4 regions of the Phosphitispora fastidiosa genome follow, and region 2 is predicted to be linked to each of the others. Evidence: riboswitches for the same ligand, from Rfam matches in the RefSeq annotation. Region 2 holds a riboswitch; each other region holds the start of a gene.

Region 1 (3,735 bases), on a different contig from region 2:
TACTTCATTATGGCATTTATGGCGATCCCTATATCGATTCCTTATTTATTAAAAATTTTTGGGTTAAATATTAGTATTAAAAAAGTAATTACAAATACGACTTTATTCTGGACAATAAGCATAACTTTAGTTTTAATTCTATTTATAGTTTCACTATTACTATCAACAAAAATACTAAGAGGCTTAGAGAGTGGGAAAATGCCTGATTATTAGGATGACTTTGGTAATTTTTACACCTCACAGCAATAGTGAGATTCGGAGTCTGTCCGACGAAAGAAAGGACTTTTGGCCATCAGCGTCAACTACTACTATAAGCAAAACCGGTAGCAAAGGTGTATTTGATGGCTAAATTCAAGCCTTATTACTGGAACTAGGAATACTTTTTCCGAGATATTTAATCGAGTTGGTGCCCGGAAAATCATTTAGCGCGGCTTGTAAGTGATATTGTCGCCAAACTAATGATCAAGCCGCATATTCCCCAAGCCGCATATTCCCCAAGCATAAACCCATGTATCCGGCAAATCGGCTACGAGCCATACCTTATATAGAATGGAGTGTTGTCTTAAATGGGCTTTACTTTATCCCCCCAGAAGATTGTTTTTTTGTTCTTATTTGTTACATTGGCAATTGTTTTATTTAGATTAAACTCCAAAAAAAAGTAATCCTTTGATTTTTTAGCAATTCTTGAACAAACCATATCTCGTCTTCAACAGTCAAAATTAACTTTCCGGAAGTCATGACCTTGCATGAGGGTTTGAAGACTTATCCATAAGTGATAACTTCAAAATGCGTAGGCACACATCAATTGCGGATAACTCAATATTATTTGAGTAATTGAGTATTCTTAGGAGCCTTGATTAGGCCAAAACTATAGTTTTAATGATGCAAGTCCTCACAACAGCATCAAGCGTCAGACAGAACTGTTGAGTATTAATTGTACTAGCATTTACCGCCGGCCCCCTGGTCATAAACACCATTTCCGATGAGGACTTATTTGCCATGCGCCGGACGGCTCACCCCACGGATGATCTCCATTCCACTGATTTAGTCGATACTGGTGGGTGATTGCCCTGGTATTCAACTCTAAACCTCTCTTGGGAGTTTTTCGACCATGGTCGAAAAACTCTAGTCTAATTTAGAGTATTGTCTCAAACAATTAGGGAAGTTTCCATACACTGTCTTATTTGACGCTTACGGTTTGTCTGGGATAAAGGAAGAAGGATATTGATTGACAAGATTAAACTAGTCTTTAGCTGAAAATTTTAGTATAATAACTAATAAATACCAAACAAAATGAATTAAAAAAGGTAAACTTGTTGAAAAACGGACACAAAGCTGCGGGTGTATGTAAAACGAGTAATAATATCTCAATGATAGCTAGGTTGTTGAATTAGGCTCACTGTTGCTATTTACAACATCAGTGGCCTTGTTTATTTATAGGTGATGTATCATCTTGCCGTTTTAACTACCATGTAGGGTTGCTTTTAGTATCGGGAAAACTCGATCAGTTTTTTGGATTAGATACCAAGGAAGGAAGTGATTAATTTTGCCGGTTAAGATTGTCATGGCAGACGATGAACAAGGAGTTTTATTATTGCTCGGCTCATTTCTTAGCGAACTTGAAGATGCTCTGGTTGTAGGAACAGCGAAAAATGCCATTGATGCAATAAAGCTTGTCAAAGAGAAAAGCCCGGACGTAGCTTTCTTGGATATCGAACTGCCTGATATGATTGGGATAGAGTTAGCTGAAAACCTGAGAGAAATAAAACCCGATTTAGCTGTAGTTTTTATCACCGCCCATCAAGAATATTCCCTAGATGCTTTTAGACTTTATGCTTCAGATTATATTTTGAAACCTATTGATCAAGAACGAGTAAAAACAACTTTCCGGCGTATTCAGCAAATGCTAAAAATTCAGAAGAATAATCCATCAAACTTGAATTTGCAAACAGCCAGAATTTCTATAAACTTGGGCAATGAACGGGTCTTTGTGAAACTTAATGAGATTTTTTACATAGAGAAAGCTGGTCGTCATACTTTTATTTACTGCAGCGATGGCAAATTTAAGACGCGGGAAACTCTGCAGGAGTTGGAACAACACTTAGGGAATGGTTTTTTTCGCTCCCACAAATCTTATATCATTAACACTGACTGGATTGAACGAATAGTCAATTACCCCAATTCCTCGTATTACGAGGTTAGATTTAAAAATTGTCAAGGTAAGGCATTGCTTAGCCGTGACCGAATACAAGATTTGATGTCGTATTCCGACCTTAACGTCTTAAGGGGGTAATGGTAATGGATCTAATGCCACTGATACCCTTTTTGGGCGAATCTCTTCCTGAGAGTTTAGTTTTATATTATATGGTACTGGCTCTAATAGGCAAAAAGGAATCTCCTCTGTTTGTTATAACTCTTTCTTTGTTAACTTCCCTGTTTTCTTTTGTTGTCCGTTCAATACCAATGGTTTTTGGCATCCATTCCATCTTACAGGTAATATTGATGGTTATTTTTTTAAACCTTTTTTTAAAATTACCTTGGCGTGCAGCTTTAACCATTATGGTGCTGGTAAGTGCAATCTTGGGATTGGCAGAGGGTATTTCCGTTCCTTTTTTGGCTTGGATTTTTTCTTTTAAACTAGAACAAATTATCTCTGATCCTTTGCTTCGAATTCTATTTCCTTTGCCACATTTACTTTTATTGGCAGCCTTAACCCTCATTTTTATCAAACGCCAATGGCGGTTGCCACTGATTATACGACTAATCGAAGCGAACAATGGGGCAAAAGGGGAAAAAAGGCAGTTGCTTAGCCAAACAGGCCTTTTTTTGTTATGCCTTGTACAAGCTTTAATGCTGGCATTATTGAAGATCAGTTTTAACATCTATACCTCGGGCTTATACTACAGCTTTACCCTTGATACTTTGGTACAAATTAGCAGCGCTGTCCTAATGGTTTCAACGGTAGCTACTATTTTTGTAGCCGGTTACTTGCAGCGGGTCACAGAACGGGAGGCCAGGCTAGCAACAGAATTACGTCATGTCAGAGAGAGGCATAATTTGAATTTGCGATTACAGGTTGAACGGCATGATATCTATAATCACCTTTCAGCTATTTATGGCTATTTAAAATCAAGTCATTACGCACAGGCTGAAAGCTATGTCGAAAATTTATATCAAACGGTCCGCTATATTGAAATTCTCTTAAAAATTGATCCGCCGGAATTGGCTGCTATTCTAAGTGTAAAACAGGAAGAAGCAAAAACCAAAGGGGTTGAATTTCATTGGCAGGTAAAAATGGAAGGCAATAGCTTGCCATTATCACCTGAGGATCTTACCCATTTGGTTGGAAACTTAATGGATAATGCTTTGGAGGCGGCAAAAGCCAACTGCTCTCCGAGGGTAGATTTGACTCTCATCTGCAATAAATTTGGTTTGCAGGTTAACGTTGCTAATAACGGTGCCCCTATTCCTCGGGATATTAGGCATAGTATCTTTGCGGCGGGGTATACAACAAAAGATACGAATCATCATAGTGGCCTGGGGCTTTTTATAATTAAGCAAATTATAGACCGCCATGGTGGCCGATTAGAATTAAAAGAACCTGAAAACTATCCCGGAGTGGAATTTAAAATATACATACCATGGAGTAGTTATATGGATTGATTCCAGATAACGAAAAGGGGAATCTTTTTCAGCTCTTGCAAGGGCTGATTTTTTTGTGCACAAAAATAACGA
Region 2 (5,811 bases):
CGGCACTTTTGGCGCTGTTGTTAAAGATCGGAAAACAAGAGAACTGCTGATACTTTCCAATAACCATGTTTTGGCCAATTCAAGTAACGGCAGGGATAACCGGGCTAAGATCGGAGACCCGATACTTCTCCCCGGGCCCCATGACGGAGGGCTGATGGATAAGGACTTGATTGGCCGGCTGCATCGGTTTCAGCCGGTAGATAAGACGCTTAACCAATCGTCTTGCCCTAAGGCCGCGGCTGCTGAGTTCTGGGCAAATGTGGCATGCCGGTTTATGGCGCCGCATTATGTAGTCAAGTTTTTGCGCGAATCAAGTACCGGGAATACTATAGATGCTGCATTAGCTAAACCGGAAAACCCGAAAAAGCTTAATGCTGAGCTTCTAGAGATAGGCAAAATAACAGGTGTGGCGGAAGCTGAACCCGGTATGACTATCATAAAAAGCGGTCGCACAACAGGAGTAACCAAGGGGACAGTAAAGGTTGTCAATGCAACTGTATCAGTTGAAATGGGAGACGGTACAGAGGCGGAGTTTCACGACCAGATACTGGCCAGTGAGATGTCACAGGGAGGAGACAGCGGCGCATTGGGAGTTGATGATAAGCGCCGGGCGGTTGGACTTTTGTTCGCCGGCTCAGATAAAGTGACAGTATTTAACAAAATACAAAATGTGATGGATAAAATGGATATAACTTTTTAAGAAATTGTATATATTGGTTCCTGGCAAAAGGGGCCAATTTTTTTATTTAAAAGAGTGACTCGGCATAAAATGCTGATGCGGCAGATTTTTTACTTCTCAATTAATGCCTTTCATGGTAAAATATTAACAAATGGCTCTCTTAAAAAAGGACCAATACATAAAATTATGGGCTGCAGCTAAACAGACAGCGAAAGAAGAGGTGGAAACATGTGGCGGAGCAGAATATCAGGATAGTTGATACGACACTGCGCGATGGAGAACAAACTGCCGGTGTGGTATTTGCAAACAAGGAAAAAATAAGAATAGCCAAGTTTCTGGATGAAATCGGGGTCCACCAGATTGAAGCCGGGGTACCGGTAATGGGCGGGGATGAAAAAAAGGTTATCACGGATATCGCCAAACTCGGTCTTAAGGCAAGCATTATGGGCTGGAACAGGGCGGTCATTTCAGATATTGAGCACAGTATAGACTGCGGTGTAGATGCAGTGGCAATATCGATTTCGACATCAGACATACATATCCAGCATAAACTTCAGACAACTCGGGAGCGGGTCCTGGAAAATATGATCCAGGCAACAAAGTTTGCAAAAAAGGCAGGGCTGTATATTTCGGTTAACGCTGAAGATGCTTCCCGGACCGACATGGATTTTCTGATTCGTTTTGCCGCCGAAGCCAAAAAGGCAGGAGCGGATAGGCTTCGCTATTGTGATACCATCGGGATTCTTGACCCTTTCATCACATATGACCGGGTTAAAACCCTGATAGAGAGCACGAACCTGGAAGTAGAAATGCATACCCACAATGATTTTGGCATGGCGACAGCCAATACCTTGGCCGGCATTAAGGCAGGAGCCACACATGCCGGGGTTACGGTATTGGGACTGGGTGAGCGGGCGGGCAATGCCGCACTTGAAGAAGTCGTCATGGCCTTAAAGCATATAGGTGGAATTGACCTGGGCTTCAAGACCGAGATGTTCCGGACGGTAGCCGAATATGTCTCTCTGGCTTCAGGACGGGAACTTCCTGCCTGGAAGGCTATAGTGGGTTCGAACATGTTTGCCCATGAATCGGGGATACATGCAGATGGGGCCATCAAAAACCCCTTGACTTATGAGGTTTTTGCGCCGGAGGACGTAGGTCTGGAAAGACAGATTATCATAGGAAAGCACTCAGGTACCAAGTCCCTGATAGTGAAATTCGCTGAATATGGGATTCATCTTACCAAAGAAGAGGCCAATGAACTGCTGCGAAGGGTTCGTTCTACTGCAGTTGACCTTAAAAGGTCGCTGTTTGATAAAGAGCTGATATATATCTATGAGGATGTGTATGGTTCCCAGGTGTAAAGAGATGCCTCCATTGAGGCGTCTTCTTTTTTAGTGGAAATAATCAGCAATATAGGGTAAAATGTTTAAAGGGTCAATTACCCGTTTACAGACAAAGATGAAGAGGTGAGAGGTTGTGGCATTATTCAGTAATTATGACATGCCAAAAGAAGGAGAAAAAATTATTTTTCAGAACGGCTGCTTAACTGTTCCTGACTATCCCATAATTCCATTTATTGAAGGGGACGGGACAGGTCCGGATATTTGGGCTGCGGCATCAAGGGTGCTTGATGCTGCGGTGGACAAGGCATATGGAGGCCAAAAGAGAATCGCGTGGTTTGAGGTGCTTGCCGGGGAAAAAGCGTTTCACCAAACGGGTGAATGGCTGCCGGATGACACCCTGACTGCAATCAGGGAGTATATTGTTGCCATCAAAGGACCACTGACGACTCCGGTTGGGGGAGGGATACGTTCCCTTAACGTTGCTCTGAGACAAGGACTCGACCTATACGTATGCCTTAGGCCGGTAAGGTACTATAACGGGGTTCCTTCTCCGGTGAAAAATCCCGAGCTTGTGGATATGGTTATCTTCCGTGAAAATGCAGAAGATATTTATGCCGGTGTTGAATGGGCTGAAGGTAGTGATGAAGTCAAGAAGGTAATTCGTTTTCTTACGGAAGAAATGGGAGTGAAAAAAATCCGGTTCCCGGAAACCTCAGGAATTGGCATCAAGCCTGTTTCCAAAGAAGGTACAGCACGGCTGGTGAGGGCCGGTCTCGAATATGCCATAAAGCACAATCGTAAGAGCCTGACCCTGGTACATAAGGGCAATATTATGAAGTTTACCGAAGGGGCATTCAAGAACTGGGGCTATGAGGTTGCGGAAAAAGAGTTTGGTGACCGGGTATTTACCTGGACCCAATATGATAGAATCAGCGCTGAACAGGGCAAAGAAGCTGCCGACAGGGCTCAGAGCGAAGCTGAAAAAGACGGCAGGGTTATTGTCAAGGATGTTATTGCTGATGCCTTCCTGCAGCAGATATTGACAAGGGCGGCAGAGTATGATGTCATTGCCACATTGAACCTTAACGGCGACTACATTTCCGATGCTCTGGCAGCACAGGTGGGAGGCATCGGTATTGCCCCGGGGGCAAATATAAATTACATGACGGGTCATGCGGTATTTGAAGCAACCCATGGCACAGCCCCTAAATATGCCGGTCTTGACAAGGTCAATCCGGGTTCTCTGCTGCTTTCGGGGGTTCTGATGCTGGAATACATGGGGTGGCAGGAGGCTGCAGACCTCATCTACAGATCAGTGGAAAAAACTATTGAAAGCAAGGTCGTCACCTATGATTTTGCCAGGTTGATGGATGGGGCAGTTGAAGTAAAGTGCTCTGAATTCGGTGATGAGCTGATAAAGAATCTGTAATTTTAGGAGAAATGTTTTGAAAACACTAATGTTAGCCTAAATATTTGACGATATATTTAATAACAGAATTTTAAAACCGACAGGGCAAACCCTTCGCAAGACGGGGACGCAAAGCCACGGGTCCTATAAGGTATGTTTATTAAAGGACAGCCGGGTTACCGAAGTTTAACGGTTTACAAGCAAACCAGTCTTTCTTCGGTCTTTTTCCGAGAAGACTGGTCTCCTTATTTTTAGGACGAGTTTTTGCCAAAAACCCTGAAGGGCTGCCGGAGAAATTAAAAGATCGAGGGAGGGTACTTTTTAATGACAAGGAAACCATTTGTCTTGGGTCTGGTATTGTTGACATCTCTTGTATTTGTCAGTGGCTGTTCTTTTAACCTGTCCAAATTGAGTTCCATACTTCCTTCCCGGGAAAAGCCGGAAACTGTCTCGGACAAAGTCTATCAAAACAAGTCTGCAGTTAAGGCCCCTGCCAAGTCCCGGGAAGCGCTGCAAAAAGAATTGGATAGCGAAATCAATCTGGTGGTTGACCAGATTATGGCCGGTAGATGGAATGAGGCTATTAACCTGGGTGAAGCAGCTTATGAAATGGTTCAGAAGGAGCATAAGGGCAACGCGGATTCTGTGAACAGTGCAGTATATGATGCCTACGGTTACGATGCTGCCAAAGAAAAATTGTATGAGGTATTGAGTGCAGCATATGATTTTAAATATCACCTTGAGGGACTAAACAATACTGAAAAAGAAAGATATGTCAGAACCGCAAAAGCCCATTTTGATATCGATCCTTCAGATCCTTTCAAGAAACTGGCGCTGGCAAAGGCACAAATTGATACAGGTGACATGAATCAAGGTCTCGGGCTTCTTGGGGAACTTTATAATTCCCAGTTTAGAGACAAGGATATCACCGAATCTTACGCCTGGGCGCTCTATCTTTCAGGCAGAAAAGATGAGGCCTACAATATATACCGGGCCTTTTATCCCCAGTCAGAGACACTGATTCAGCTTTTTCACAGCGCTCAGGTAATAGAGGAAAAAGACAAGGCCCTGGGACTGAATCTTTATAATGGCGTTACAGGAGCGGCAAATAACCTTATGGTAAAAGACCCTAATGTCAACAATATGAGCGCTCAGACCTACATAGACCAAGTGCGGACTGGATCCCGGAATGCATCTGAAAGGCTCTTGGCAGGAGGGTTCAAGCTCAACTCCCAATACAACCTTCAAAAGATTGACCCGATTGTAAAATCAATCGTGAAGCTTTCGGGTGAATAATCTTAGCTGTATTATTTACCACATATAAAAACCCCCTGGTATATGAATACTAATTACAGAAAAATATTAGGGGGGAAATTTGATGGACCATTTAGATTATGACCATGTGAGCCATAGCAGTTCCGATGGCATGCATGACGTTAGCGGTGTCAATGTTTATCCCACTCCCATCACCCTTGGAGAGCACGTTAATATTATATATGATGGCCTCCTGTCAAGATCCGGAGCACAGGATGTTTATCTACATGCCGGTTTTGGGTTTCACGATCAGTGGCATGGGATAAAAGACCTGAAAATGCTACGCACCGGGCGCGGCTGGGAACAAACCCTGCATGCCGATGATGCTACCAGATTAAACTTCTGTTTTAAGGATGGGGCGGAGCACTGGGATAATAACTGGGGTCATAACTGGAGTTTTGAGATTCATGACGGGAAGCAGTATTAGGGCTGTAATTTTTGGAGCTATTTAACGGCAATGTAAATAGGGGCAGATGTGTTCTTACGGCGGGCCCCCAATCCGTTACCGAAACCCCGGGCTTTTAAAAAGGCCGGGGTTTCGACGGATTGGGGGGGCCCCCGACATCTCAACCGGTTACCCAAACCCACTAAAGCGGGTTTGGACCGGTTGACGACAGACACCGCCTTTCAGAACACATCTGCCCCTATCTTAATAAGCTGCTAAACAGCTCCAAAAAACAGCCCTGGCATACTGCCAGATATAGAGAAGCGGGTATTTCGCCGAAGCCTGTTTTTAAGGTGGTTAGGTGATGAAAATCATAACCGGCAGGTAATCTCCCAAGTTACTCGGGAAATTACCTGCCTTAATTTTACTAATTTGGTGGCGTATTGTACGAGAATTTCTGCGGTAGTGCGAAAAATCTATACTATACGTCACCATAGAGAATAAAGGATTTACTCCTAAGGTAAAATAAGCTGGAGAGGAAATAAGGAGGAGTTCAAAGATGAAGGTACTGATGTTATCCTGGGAGTACCCTCCCAAAAACGTTGGGGGATTGGCCCAGCATGTGTATCACCTGTCCAAGGCTCTTGCCAGGCATGGGGCGGAGGTTCATGTTATTACA
Region 3 (5,811 bases), on a different contig from region 2:
AAGGTAAATTTCCTCCCTTTCAGAACCCGGGGCAATTCCATGCCGTTCTGCTACTACGGAATCTCCCTCCAGTATCAGAAGAGCCTCTCCCTGGTTGGCAACCCGGTCATGGAGTTCATGTAACTTGCTATGAAGCCCGATGTCAATATGGCCTGAGCGGGCGCTGCATATTTTCCCTTTGAGCTCATCCATGCCCATTTGCTTTACAGCTACGGTTTGGATAACGGGAACACCCAGCAGGTCTTCCAAAAGATCAGTATCAATCTTTCTTCCCTGTTTCTCTGCTTCGTCAAGCATATTCAGGGCAACTACCACTGGGACACCTGTATCTATTATCTGTTGGGTCAGGAAAAGATCCCGTTCCAGGTGGACTGCATCTACGATATCGATTACAACATCAGCCTCAAGGATAATATCCCGGGCAATTCTTTCCTCATCATTAAATGATGAGATGCCATAAACTCCAGGAGTGTCAATGATAACATCATTTCCGTATCTTCCGTGGGAAATCTCAAGAGTTGTGCCAGGGTAGTTGGATACATCAACATATAATCCTGTCAGAGCATTGAAAAATACTGATTTACCAACATTGGGATTACCGGCTAAAACGATTTTTCTTGAATCTGGCGGAATATTAATTTTAACACCGCTATCATGACAATGCATAATATTTCAAATCTCCTTTGCTGTCACATAATATGTCAACTGATAAGTTCCACTGCAATCTGTCGTGCCAGCCTCCTGCCGATGGCAATTTCCTGGTTGTTCTTCTGCACCACAACCGGACCTGCAGGCACAACTTCAGCACAACAAACGATCTCCCCTTCAGAAATCCCGAACCTGATTGCCTGTGCTCTGATATCACTATTGCCGATACCGGTAATTCTTACCTTATGTCCCTTTTTACATTTATCCAGGTTCATACTCCGTTCCCCCCATTTTTTAATATGATGTTTTCTACTGATAATTACTTTTTACTGAGAAGCATTTTTCACTGAGAAGTATTTTCCACTGAGAAGTATTCTCATTTCCAAGTATAGATTATGATTAGCTAATAGTCAATATGTTTATAATAAAACTTCTGTTGATTTTGCAAAAAAAAATAGGCCTGATTGGCCTATCCCTTGGAATCACCAAGTTTCATGAATTGCACGATCATATTGTCAATAATGCAACTCTGCTGATAAATTTCGGGGTCACTTAAAATGTTGTTTTTTTCTTCCGCCAAGGTATTGAGTTCCCGCTGCATTTTTTCGATCTCCTGCACAAGATCCACTAAGGACTCCTCCTTCCCCTTTGCCGCCACCTATCAAAACATAAATTAACCGGTATCGATCATCAGATACCGGACCAAAGGTGAAGCAGCACTTCGGTAACCCGGCTGTCATAGCTTTTGTAGCTTTAGACCCGCAGTTTTGCGCCCCCAGTTTTCACTGGTTTTGCCATTTCGATACTCATATTAAATTTTATCGCTTTACATATAAAATTATACCAGAAGATTTCCAATTGTTGTGTCGTAATGTGTCGATAGACTCGAAAAATATTTCACATTATATAATTTTTCTGGCTACCCTGTCTAATTGCTCCAAATTCCGGCATTCGAATACCTGGTCACACAATCCTCCGTAAAGTGATATCAGGCTGTCTTCCTTGTCCCAGCTTTCAACAGGTTCCGGGTTCAGCCAGATAGTTTTTCTGACTTCCTGACACATATTCCGGAAGCAGTCTGCATGATCCCTGTGATAATTGTTGCGGGCATCCCCGATAATAACCAGAGTAGTCTTTTTATTAAGAATCTCAAGATACTTCTCATTAAAATCAATAAACATCTGGCCATAATCAGAGAATGCTGTTTTGGAGAATCTGGCCAGATTATAGATGTCTTTAATCCCATCTTCAATTTCTCTGTTCTGAAAATATCCGGTTACTTCGTCAGGAGTATCCACAAAAACAAATGACCTCACATGAAGATACCTGCTCTGAATGGAATAGACAAGCTGGAGGATAAACTCACTGAATATTTTCACTGAACCTGACAGGTCAAAGAGGACAACAAATTCCGGCCTTGTAGGATAGTGGTCGCGATAGGCAGGCTTTATTGGTACACCTCCATATGACATTGATCTTCTGATAGTCCCGGCCAGGTCAATCCGTCCCCTTTTTGACCGTTTTTGTCGAAACGACACTCTTGAGGCTAATTTATGCGCTATTTTACTTATTTTTTTTCTTATTTCTGCTGTCTGTTGGGAAGAAAGTCTGTAAAAATCCAGCTGATTAATATTTTCTCTGATTAAAACTGTTTCCAGCGCATCTGAGCCAAGTTCAATGATTAATTTTTTTTCCAGCTCCAGGTAAAGCATATCTTCAAGGTTTTTTAAGCGTTCCTGCCAAACCAACCAGGTTTTTTCATCCAGTTCACTCGCTGTATTTTCCAGTTTATATATGCCCATGTTCCATTCCAGAAATACTTTAACCTGTCTGATGGCATTTTTCATGTCCTCCAGGTCGTCTTCTTCCAGCCTGCCGAGGCCTGCAACCCCCTTTTTAACCAATGCGGACATTTCTTCAGGGACACCTGCCTGAATGACCTGGATGAAGTTATCAACTGCCGCGGAAGCCAGTCCCCTGCCCTGTCCAAATCCGGTGGTTCTCCCTTTGCTCATTCCCGGAACAATGTCGTTTCCCTGACAGGTGGTTTTCGGATTAGCTGGAACCAACGGGCCAAACCTGCTGCAGTTATCATGGCGGGCACTCATAAATTCAGGGTTGAAGTAATATTCAAATATCTTTTCAAATATGCGCATATCTGTCTGCACTTTTATCATTGTTGCCGAAATGGCATTAAAAAAATTAACCCTGTCAATTCCGGTTAGGGTAATTGCCTTCAAGGCTTCGGTAACCTCTGCATGCGAGACCCTTATCCCGGCCTTTCTCAGGAGTACGGCAAACTGAAGAATAGCTTTATCCAATTTGTTTCACCCGGCTTTATTCCGGCAGAAGACCGCTTATTCGTTCTTCAACCTTTTTAATATCCTGCTGGTATTTCAAAAGAATATTGACTGTATTCATAACAAGTTCCTCATTTAAAGAGTCCGCCCCCAGCAAGACCAAGGTCCGTGCCCAGTCAAGGGTTTCGGAAATGCTGGGAGACTTTTTGAGGACCATCTTCCTCAGTGACTGTACGAATTCCACGATTTTCTCAGCCAGAATGCCATTTATTTCCGGCACTTTTATTCTCACTATAGCCAGTTCACGCTCCAGAGAAGGGTAATCAATATATAAATGGATACACCGTCTTTTCAGGGCATCACTGAACTCCCGGTAGTTGTTGCTGGTCAATACAACAATAGGGATAGACCTTGCTTTAACTGTACCCAGCTCCGGAATGGATACCTGATAATCAGAGAGCGCCTCTAATAGAAAACTTTCAAACTCCTCGTCACTCTTGTCCAGTTCGTCAACCAGTAAGACAACGGTATTTTCTGCCTTTAACGCCTGCAGCAGCGGTCTGGCAAGGAAAAATTCTTCCGAAAAAATATTGGCCTTGGTTTCTTCCCAAGTCTTTTCGGTAAGGTGGTTTGCCTGGATGCGAAGCAGTTGTTTCTGGTAATTCCATTCAAAAAGCGCCTTTGATTCATCTAACCCTTCATAGCACTGGAGCCTGATAAGGCCGGTATCCAGTGCGCCGGCTGCGGCTTTGGCCAGTTCTGTTTTCCCAACACCTGCAGGGCCTTCGATAAGAAGTGGTTTTTGCAGCTTAACTGCTAAAAATACAGCGGTGGCTGCCCTGTAATTAATTAGATAATTCTGTTTGGTCAGTCTCTCTTTAACATCTTCTATCGACCCAAACAATTGACGACACCTCTCCTCATAACAATCAGCTATATAGAAAAATAAACCACTAACCTTTTGGTTAGTGGGATGTGTAACTACTACATCAGCTTACCGGGATCAAACATAGCAGTATACTGATCCCAGCCGCATTCTCCGTCATCTTCAAGCCAGTTAATAAAGTATTCCAATTTCTCCCGGCTAGGACGGTACTGTTCAAATATCATGCCAACATCATGAAAGCTGACCAAATTAAAGAGAACCTCGTTCACCAATTGATCACTTGTTTCACCCTGTTCATTGATCATATTATATGCCCAGTCGGATATCTCTTCTCTTGTAACCCGGCCTGACAGGTACTGGTCCAATACCATCCGCAGTGTATCCCTGTCAATCATTTGAAGTACACCCCCAATTTGGCATCTCGCATGAACTATTATAACACTTTTTCAATATTATTTCCAATATTTATTTTAGCATTAGTTTAAGCGCTGCAACGGCTTAAACACTGTAATTGGGCGCTTCTTTGGTAATTGTAACATCATGTGGGTGACTCTCACGCAGACCGGCATTTGTGATCCTGATAAATGCCGACTTTGTCTTCAAATCATTGATGCTGGCAGTGCCACAGTATCCCATACCCGCTTTGAGACCGCCAACCAGCTGGTACACTGTTTCCGAAAGGGAGCCTTTGAAAGGCACCCGTCCCTCAATCCCTTCGGGAACTAATTTCTGCTCGTTTTCCTGGAAATAACGGTCTTTACTGCCTTCTTTCATGGCGCCCATTGAGCCCATGCCGCGATATACCTTAAAACTGCGTCCCTGGTAAATTTCCAGTTCCCCCGGGCTCTCCTCAGTTCCGGCAAAAAGGCTGCCGATCATGACAACATCCGCTCCGGCAGCAACAGCCTTGGTAATATCTCCGGAGTATTTTATCCCGCCATCACCAATGATAGGTGTACCCGTCTTGCCTGCTTCCTCGGCACAGTCAGCGATTGCAGTTACCTGAGGAACTCCGATTCCTGCCACTACACGGGTTGTACATATAGAACCCGGACCTATGCCGACCTTGACACAGTCAGCGCCAGCCGCAATCAAGTCTCTGGTGGCCTCTGCAGTAGCAACATTTCCTGCAATTATATCGATTTCCGGGTACTTTGACTTAATGGTATATACCGCATCAAGTACTCCTCTGGAGTGACCGTGGGCTGTATCCACACATATTGCGTCAACCTTCGAACTAACTAGGGCTGCAGTGCGTTCCATCATATCTTTGGATACTCCGACAGCAGCTCCTACTACCAGCCTTCCATTGCTGTCTTTCGCCGAATTTGGATAAATCCTGGCCTTTTCAATATCTTTTATCGTGATCAAACCCAACAGGTGATTTTTGTCATCAACAATGGGCAGCTTTTCAACTTTATGATGCCATAAGATATTCTTGGCTTCTTCAAGGGTTGTCCCCACAGGTGCGGTAATCAAGTGATCTTTTGTCATTACTTCCTTGATAGTTTTGGTATAATCAGTTTCAAATCTCAAATCACGGTTTGTCAGGATACCAACCAGAATATTATCAACTGTAATAGGTACTCCTGATATCCTGTACCTTGACATTATTTCCAGAGCATCACTGACAGGATGATCAGGTGACAGGAAGATTGGATCAGTTATAACACCATGTTCTGAACGTTTCACCCGGTCTACTTCCATAGCCTGTTTATCAATACTCATATTCTTATGTATTATCCCTATGCCGCCCTCGCGGGCAATAGCAACTGCCAGCCTTGATTCGGTAACTGTATCCATACCGGCGCTCATTAAGGGTATATTAAGCTTAATTTTCTTGGTCAAATAGGTCGTTGTGTCAACTTCTTTTGGAATAACCTCTGATTTGGCAGGTACCAATAACACATCATCAAATGTGAGTCCTTCTTGTGCAATTCTTATCGCCGCCATACCGACTCCCCCTTCGTTTTTTTA
Region 4 (5,811 bases), on a different contig from region 2:
GGACTCCTGATTATTTTTTGACACAGACGAAGTCTTAAACCAACCGCCCTATCCGCATTTGATAACGCGGTTTTCGGTCACCACATACCTCATCGGATAATCGTGAGCTTCAGGATAAACATCATCTCTGATCTGGAGTTCAAAGGCCAGGGCGGCAAATGAGGCCTCTGGACGGAGCAGTCTCAGGAAACGGTCATAAAAGCCGCCGCCATAGCCGAGCCTGTTTCCGACAGCATCAAAAGATACCCCCGGCACAACAACAAAGTCTATTTCGGTCGGCTCAACAGGCCTTACACACTCAGGTTTTGGTTCCAGTATGCCCCAGGTACCGGAAGTGAGATCCCCCGGATAATTGATTATTTCTGAAGGGATAAGCCTGATATTTTTGGTGTCAGTAATGGGAACAACCACCCTTTTCCCGTTCTGCAGGCATTTGGCAATTAAATTCCCGGTAGCAACTTCCTTCCTGAAATCAAGATAAAACATTATTAATCCGGCGCTTTGAAACTCTGGCAGTTCCTCCAGCTGTTTAACTATCCGCGCGCTCTTTTCGGCAGCCTCTTCATCTGTCTGGGCCATCCTGGCCGCAATAATTTCTTTCCTAAGCTGTTTTTTCATTCCCAGAACCCCTTTTCTATTTATTAAATTAATATATAAGTCTCACGAAAATTGAAATTCCTTTATATCTAGGATTTTACTCCATCAATTAATCCAAACCTGTCCAGGGGCCAAAACCTGAAAAACGCCCTTCCTTTGAGATTTTCCAGAGGTAAAAAGCCCCATGCATGGCTGTCAAAACTATAATTACGATTATCCCCCATAACAAACAGATACCCTTCCGGAATGGCAACAGGCCCATAGGTATAATTAAGCCTCTCGGCAATATATGGCTCATCCAGGGGCTTATTATTAACAAATACCCGGCTCTCTTTTACTTCTACAGTATCACCGGGTAAACCCACAACCCGCTTAATCAGGTCATCATCACCCGCTCCCCGCTGCGCCTCCGGAGGGGGCGCAAAGACAACAATGTCGGTCCGCTCCAGTTCCCTGAACTTAAATACAATCTTGTCTACCAGAAGCCTGTCACCGATTTCGAGTGTAGGCAGCATTGACTCTGACGGAATCAGCCTTGCTTCAATCACGTATGTGCGTAAAAAAAAGGTTAATATAAGTGCAAAGAAAACAATCTGTAAAATATCCTTCAGAAACCCCCATACCTTTTGTGAAGAATCCCCTGGTTCATCAATGTTGTCCGAATATTCCTGAGACAACTCAACACCCGCCTCTCTAAATTAGACTTAACTACTCGATGCATTAGACTTAACTACTGCTGCATTAGACTTAATTACTCGCTGCATACCATTACATACCAATATTATATTTTAATTTGGCTCAAAAGAAAACCTGTAGCAGGACAAGATTTAGTAAATAAAAAAACAGCTCAGACTAAGTCCAAGCTGAATTTACCCTTTTTAGATTACTATTTTCCATATGGCGCTTGCCCCCACCACCCCGCCAAATAGAGGCAGGAACTGGCTTACCGCCCAAGTAAGACCAGGGCCGAAGACAACATAAACCGCCATAATGATCACCAGACCCAGTGCTATGTTCTCCGAGATAATCACTACGATAAGAGTGATAACAAAAGCTGCAATTATACTTCCCATCCACGTGGGATAATCTACCACCGGCTCCACTGTATAATAGTACCACCAGGCAAAAGCCCCGAACAATACTGCCAGCAAATGCCTGAAAACAGTGGACGTAGCCATCAGTATCACCTCCATCCTCTTAAATTGTGTGCTATCCGGAGAACACTAAGGCCTGTCTCCGGACGAAAAGCCGAAGACAGGCCGTGAGCCAACCCAATTCTCCGGCAACCCGGCTGTCATGGCATCACAGCGGTTTCACAGCCAACCGCCAATCTGCTTTAGACCCGTGGTTTTGCGTCCCCGTCTTTCGACGGGTTTGCCTTTGTCGGGAAGGGTAAAATACCCTTATTAATTTATCGATGAATCGGGACAAAAACTTTATACCTTTTTAATAATTAACCAACACCGCCCGTGCGTTCCCGTCACTGGTTATAATAGCGCCAACAATATCCCCGGCTTTAATCCGCTCCAGGGAACTGACATCATCTTTGGTACGTACAACCGCATCCTTTTTCACCGCAACATTAGGACTAATCTTGACACTGTTGTCATCCATTTCCTGGTCGATGGTAATAATCCGTTTATCAATATCCACGGCTTTGACCTCTCCCCAGACAATCATCTCTCCGGCTTTGGGGTCCACATTTTCCACATCGGTTTCCTTAAGAGTTTGCGGAGATAAGTCCGACCCTCTTTCACTGGCTTGGAGCTTATTGCCGGAATCGCTTTCATCATCAGCAATCTGCGGCGGCACTGCCTTGATATCCCTGTTTTCCGGGATTACAGTTTTCTCTTCGTTCAGGGAAGTGTAACCGAGGTAACCGCCGATAACCACTGCCACCACAACAAAGAGAACTAAAAACGGCAGGTTCTTCCTCATAGTATTCCCCCCTTAGCAATAAATTTTTTGGTATATAGGCAGTAATTATGCAAAAAGGGGCATTACCCCAAATTCACGGTAACCCCCTCAATTTTATAGTTTATAAACCTCGCTGCCTTTAACCACGTTAACATTGTGCTTCGCCAGAAGTTCTACAGCTTCATCTACCTGTTCCACCCGGAACACGACCAGGGCATCATTTGATGACTTTTCCAGAAAAGCATACAGGTATTCTATATTTATCCCAGCAGAATTTAAAATGCCCATCACCCTGGCAAGGCCTCCCGGATCATCCTGAACTTCCACAGCAATTACATCAGTAATACTCACACTAAACCCATCATCTTTTAGTATCCTGAAGGCCTCTTCCGGCTTATTAACAATAAGCCTCAAAATACCAAAATCAGATGTATCTGCAATGGACAAGGCCCTGATATTTATTCCTGCCTGACCCAGCACCTCTGTTAGTTCAGCCAGCCTTCCGGACTTGTTTTCAAGAAAAACAGAAATCTGTTGTACTTTCAATCGTTTTCCCTCCTTATAGTTCGGTGGTCACAATTCTTCTTTATAATTCCCTATTATCAATGACACGTTTTGCCTTGCCTTCGCTCCGTGGAATCGTCTTTGGTTCCACCAGCTTGATCTTGGCAGATATACCAAGAAGACTGGCTATTTCGTGGCCCAGCTTCCTTTCAAGCTCTTCCATTTTACGTACCTCATCAGAGAACATCTTTTCCGAAACTTCCACAAGTACTTCAAGAGTATCAAGAGTACCCTGCCTGTCAACAACCAGCAGGTAATGGGGTTCGGTTTCCCCGAAATTAAGCAGCACACTTTCAATTTGTGAGGGAAATACATTCACACCGCGTATAATCAACATGTCATCGGTACGTCCCATCACCCGGTCCATTCTCACAAAAGTACGGCCACATTCGCATTTTTCCTCAGTCAGAACAGATATGTCCCTGGTTCTGTATCTCAGGAGAGGGAATGCCTCCTTAGTAATGGTGGTAAAAACAATCTCCCCTTTGGAGCCATAAGGCAGGGATTCTCCTGTCTGTGGATCGATAACTTCAGGGATAAAATAGTCTTCCATAACATGCATCCCGCACTGGCATTCACATTCCATGGAAACACCCGGCCCCATAATCTCACTCAGACCATAAATGTTGTATGCCTTGATTCCCAGATTCTTTTCGAGTTGATCCCGCATTTTCTCTGACCATGGCTCAGCGCCGAAAATACCGGCCTTAAGCTTGCCGTTAACCAGATCTACCCCAAAATCCCCTGCTTCTTCACCAAGGAAAAGGGCATATGACGGGGTACAACAAAGAATGGTGGTACCGAAATCCTCCATCAGCATCAGCTGGCGTTTGGTATTGCCTCCGGAAATCGGAATAACGGACGCGCCCAGCCGTTCCGCTCCATAGTGCAGGCCCAGTCCCCCGGTAAACAACCCGTAACCATAGGCGACCTGAACCACATCTCCTTTGCTGCCGCCAACCATGGCCACACAGCGGGCAATGAGTTCAGACCATGTGTTAATATCGTTTTGGGTATAACCGACAACTGTTGGTTTACCGGTTGTCCCGGAAGAGGCATGAATCCTCACCACTTCTGACATTGGCTCAGCAAACAGCCCAAAGGGATAATTATCTCTGAGATCCTGCTTAACAGTAAAAGGCAGCAGCTTCAGATCCTCCAGAGTTTTAATATCTCCCGGCTCGATTCCCTTATCTTTGAATTTTTCCTTGTAAAACGGTACATTGTCATATACCCGGCGCACAGTTTTCTGCAAACGTTCCAGCTGCAGCTGCCTGAGCTGTTCCCGGGGCATAGCTTCATTCTCAGGATTATACATAATGCCCTCTCCTTTATTTGAACTTTTATGGTCACATTCCCGCTTTGGATTTCTGAAAAATTTTTAATTATTTCCACAAAAACCTACTAAATTCCTGCTTTATTAGAAAAATTTCAGAGAATTTCAACTTTAGCGCCGATTTTTTCCTCTAATTCCAGGCAGCTTCTCCCTGTCAAATCCTTACCCCTGACATCAAAAGCAACAGCCGGAACAATCAGTACATCTCTGCCGGAGTCAATTCTTACACTCTGGGCAGCTGCGACAAAGTCTGCGACCGTTAGCAGCCCGGCGGCTGCAATCGAACCTCCAAAAAAAAGGTTATCCACCGGAATTATATCAATAACACCCCTCTGGGGCGATTTCTCCAATGCCATCCCAAGAACTGCTTCACCCAAAACAGAACACATAAGTTTTAGACGCTTATGCCTGGCTGCCATAGATTCTACGGCAGCAGCCGTTTCCGGAGCAATATCATAATCCATTACAATTCCAGAGGCCTGGCCCTGTTTCTTCTTAATATCAGCCCCAAAGGTATGGCCGTTTCTTTGGATTTCTACCTTCACAGGTCCTCCCTCTCTAATCCTGTTAAAGGCATGTACTCTGGAAAAACAACGGGTTCCGTCAACAGAAAGGAGGATATCATCTCTCAAAAGGCCTGCTTTGTCAGCCGGAGAACCAGAGATAATCCCTGTAACTACTGCTTCAAGATTTTTGATTACAGGCGGCTCCACGGTAACCGGTACCGCTGCCCGGGCTCTGACCGAGGCAATATATGCTGCCAGCTCCTCATGCATTTCAGGCTTGAATTTCAGATTTTCCGGGGTATTCTTAGTGAATCCGGGCAAAAAAACCCGGATAGTCTCACTGCCATATTCCGCGAGGCAGCATACTGTTTCCCCCAGATCCTCCCACCCGATTATATGCGGCATGGCCACAATGCTGCCGTGAAAAGGCACCCCTGCATCGGCCAGGCAGCGCGCTGAACCCACGGCCTGTTCAGCCATGGAGTCATTCATCAGGCGTCTTCTCACCGCCGGGTTAGAACTGTTCAGGGATAAATAAAGCTCCACATCCCCCAGCCCGGCCAGAAAATCGGCTGTCTCCGCATCTATGAGAGTTCCATTGGTAGTAATCTGAATACGTGTTCCGGGGAAATGTTCCCTTATCATCAGGAGTATCTGCCGGATCAACGGATGGGTAAACGGTTCGCCTTCCACAATCCTGGTTACAGACTCTCCAATAACTATTTTATCTTCAGGTGAGATAAACTGCAGGGTTTGGGCCACTTCTTCCAGAGACCGCGGTCCTGTTTTATATATTTGTATGCCCGGGGGGTTATGTCGGTGACTGCAGAACATGCAGCTTACATTACATAAAGATGTTACCGGCAAAATATTCCCCCTGAAAGCAGATTC

Evidence for each region. A riboswitch is a leader RNA that binds a small molecule or an ion and turns the genes downstream of it on or off. The one in region 2 is predicted to bind cyclic di-GMP.
Region 1: it holds a riboswitch for cyclic di-GMP, as region 2 does, so the genes downstream of both, Ga0451573_RS18725 (LytR/AlgR family response regulator transcription factor) here and Ga0451573_RS17885 (tetratricopeptide repeat protein) in region 2, are expected to answer to the same signal.
Region 3: it holds a riboswitch for cyclic di-GMP, as region 2 does, so the genes downstream of both, Ga0451573_RS00135 (aspartyl-phosphate phosphatase Spo0E family protein) here and Ga0451573_RS17885 (tetratricopeptide repeat protein) in region 2, are expected to answer to the same signal.
Region 4: it holds a riboswitch for cyclic di-GMP, as region 2 does, so the genes downstream of both, Ga0451573_RS16725 (hypothetical protein) here and Ga0451573_RS17885 (tetratricopeptide repeat protein) in region 2, are expected to answer to the same signal.

What each region holds. Positions count from the first base shown of each region.
Region 1 covers NZ_JAHHUL010000038.1:8-3,742, reverse strand. Annotated here, with positions in the region: partial or broken gene Ga0451573_RS18730 (ABC-2 transporter permease) at 1-213, shown strand, start outside; cyclic di-GMP riboswitch class I at 1,297-1,390, shown strand; gene Ga0451573_RS18725 (LytR/AlgR family response regulator transcription factor) at 1,547-2,293, shown strand; gene Ga0451573_RS18720 (sensor histidine kinase) at 2,299-3,663, shown strand.
Region 2 covers NZ_JAHHUL010000027.1:23,896-29,706, forward strand. Annotated here, with positions in the region: gene Ga0451573_RS17870 (S1 family peptidase) at 1-700, shown strand, start outside; gene nifV (homocitrate synthase) at 910-2,043, shown strand; gene icd (NADP-dependent isocitrate dehydrogenase) at 2,159-3,454, shown strand; cyclic di-GMP riboswitch class I at 3,528-3,617, shown strand; gene Ga0451573_RS17885 (tetratricopeptide repeat protein) at 3,758-4,729, shown strand; gene Ga0451573_RS17890 (carbohydrate-binding protein) at 4,812-5,174, shown strand; gene Ga0451573_RS17895 (glycosyltransferase family 4 protein) at 5,692-5,811, shown strand, end outside.
Region 3 covers NZ_JAHHUL010000001.1:18,473-24,283, reverse strand. Annotated here, with positions in the region: gene feoB (ferrous iron transport protein B) at 1-666, opposite strand, end outside; gene Ga0451573_RS00140 (FeoA family protein) at 702-923, opposite strand; gene Ga0451573_RS00135 (aspartyl-phosphate phosphatase Spo0E family protein) at 1,118-1,276, opposite strand; cyclic di-GMP riboswitch class I at 1,369-1,454, opposite strand; gene Ga0451573_RS00130 (VWA domain-containing protein) at 1,551-2,969, opposite strand; gene Ga0451573_RS00125 (AAA family ATPase) at 2,986-3,852, opposite strand; gene Ga0451573_RS00120 (hypothetical protein) at 3,933-4,229, opposite strand; gene guaB (IMP dehydrogenase) at 4,333-5,787, opposite strand.
Region 4 covers NZ_JAHHUL010000022.1:61,570-67,380, reverse strand. Annotated here, with positions in the region: gene Ga0451573_RS16735 (5-formyltetrahydrofolate cyclo-ligase) at 49-618, opposite strand; gene lepB (signal peptidase I) at 687-1,274, opposite strand; gene Ga0451573_RS16725 (hypothetical protein) at 1,476-1,775, opposite strand; cyclic di-GMP riboswitch class I at 1,876-1,986, opposite strand; gene Ga0451573_RS16720 (hypothetical protein) at 2,044-2,535, opposite strand; gene Ga0451573_RS16715 (ACT domain-containing protein) at 2,629-3,060, opposite strand; gene Ga0451573_RS16710 (phenylacetate--CoA ligase family protein) at 3,101-4,396, opposite strand; gene Ga0451573_RS16705 (DUF512 domain-containing protein) at 4,510-5,811, opposite strand, start outside.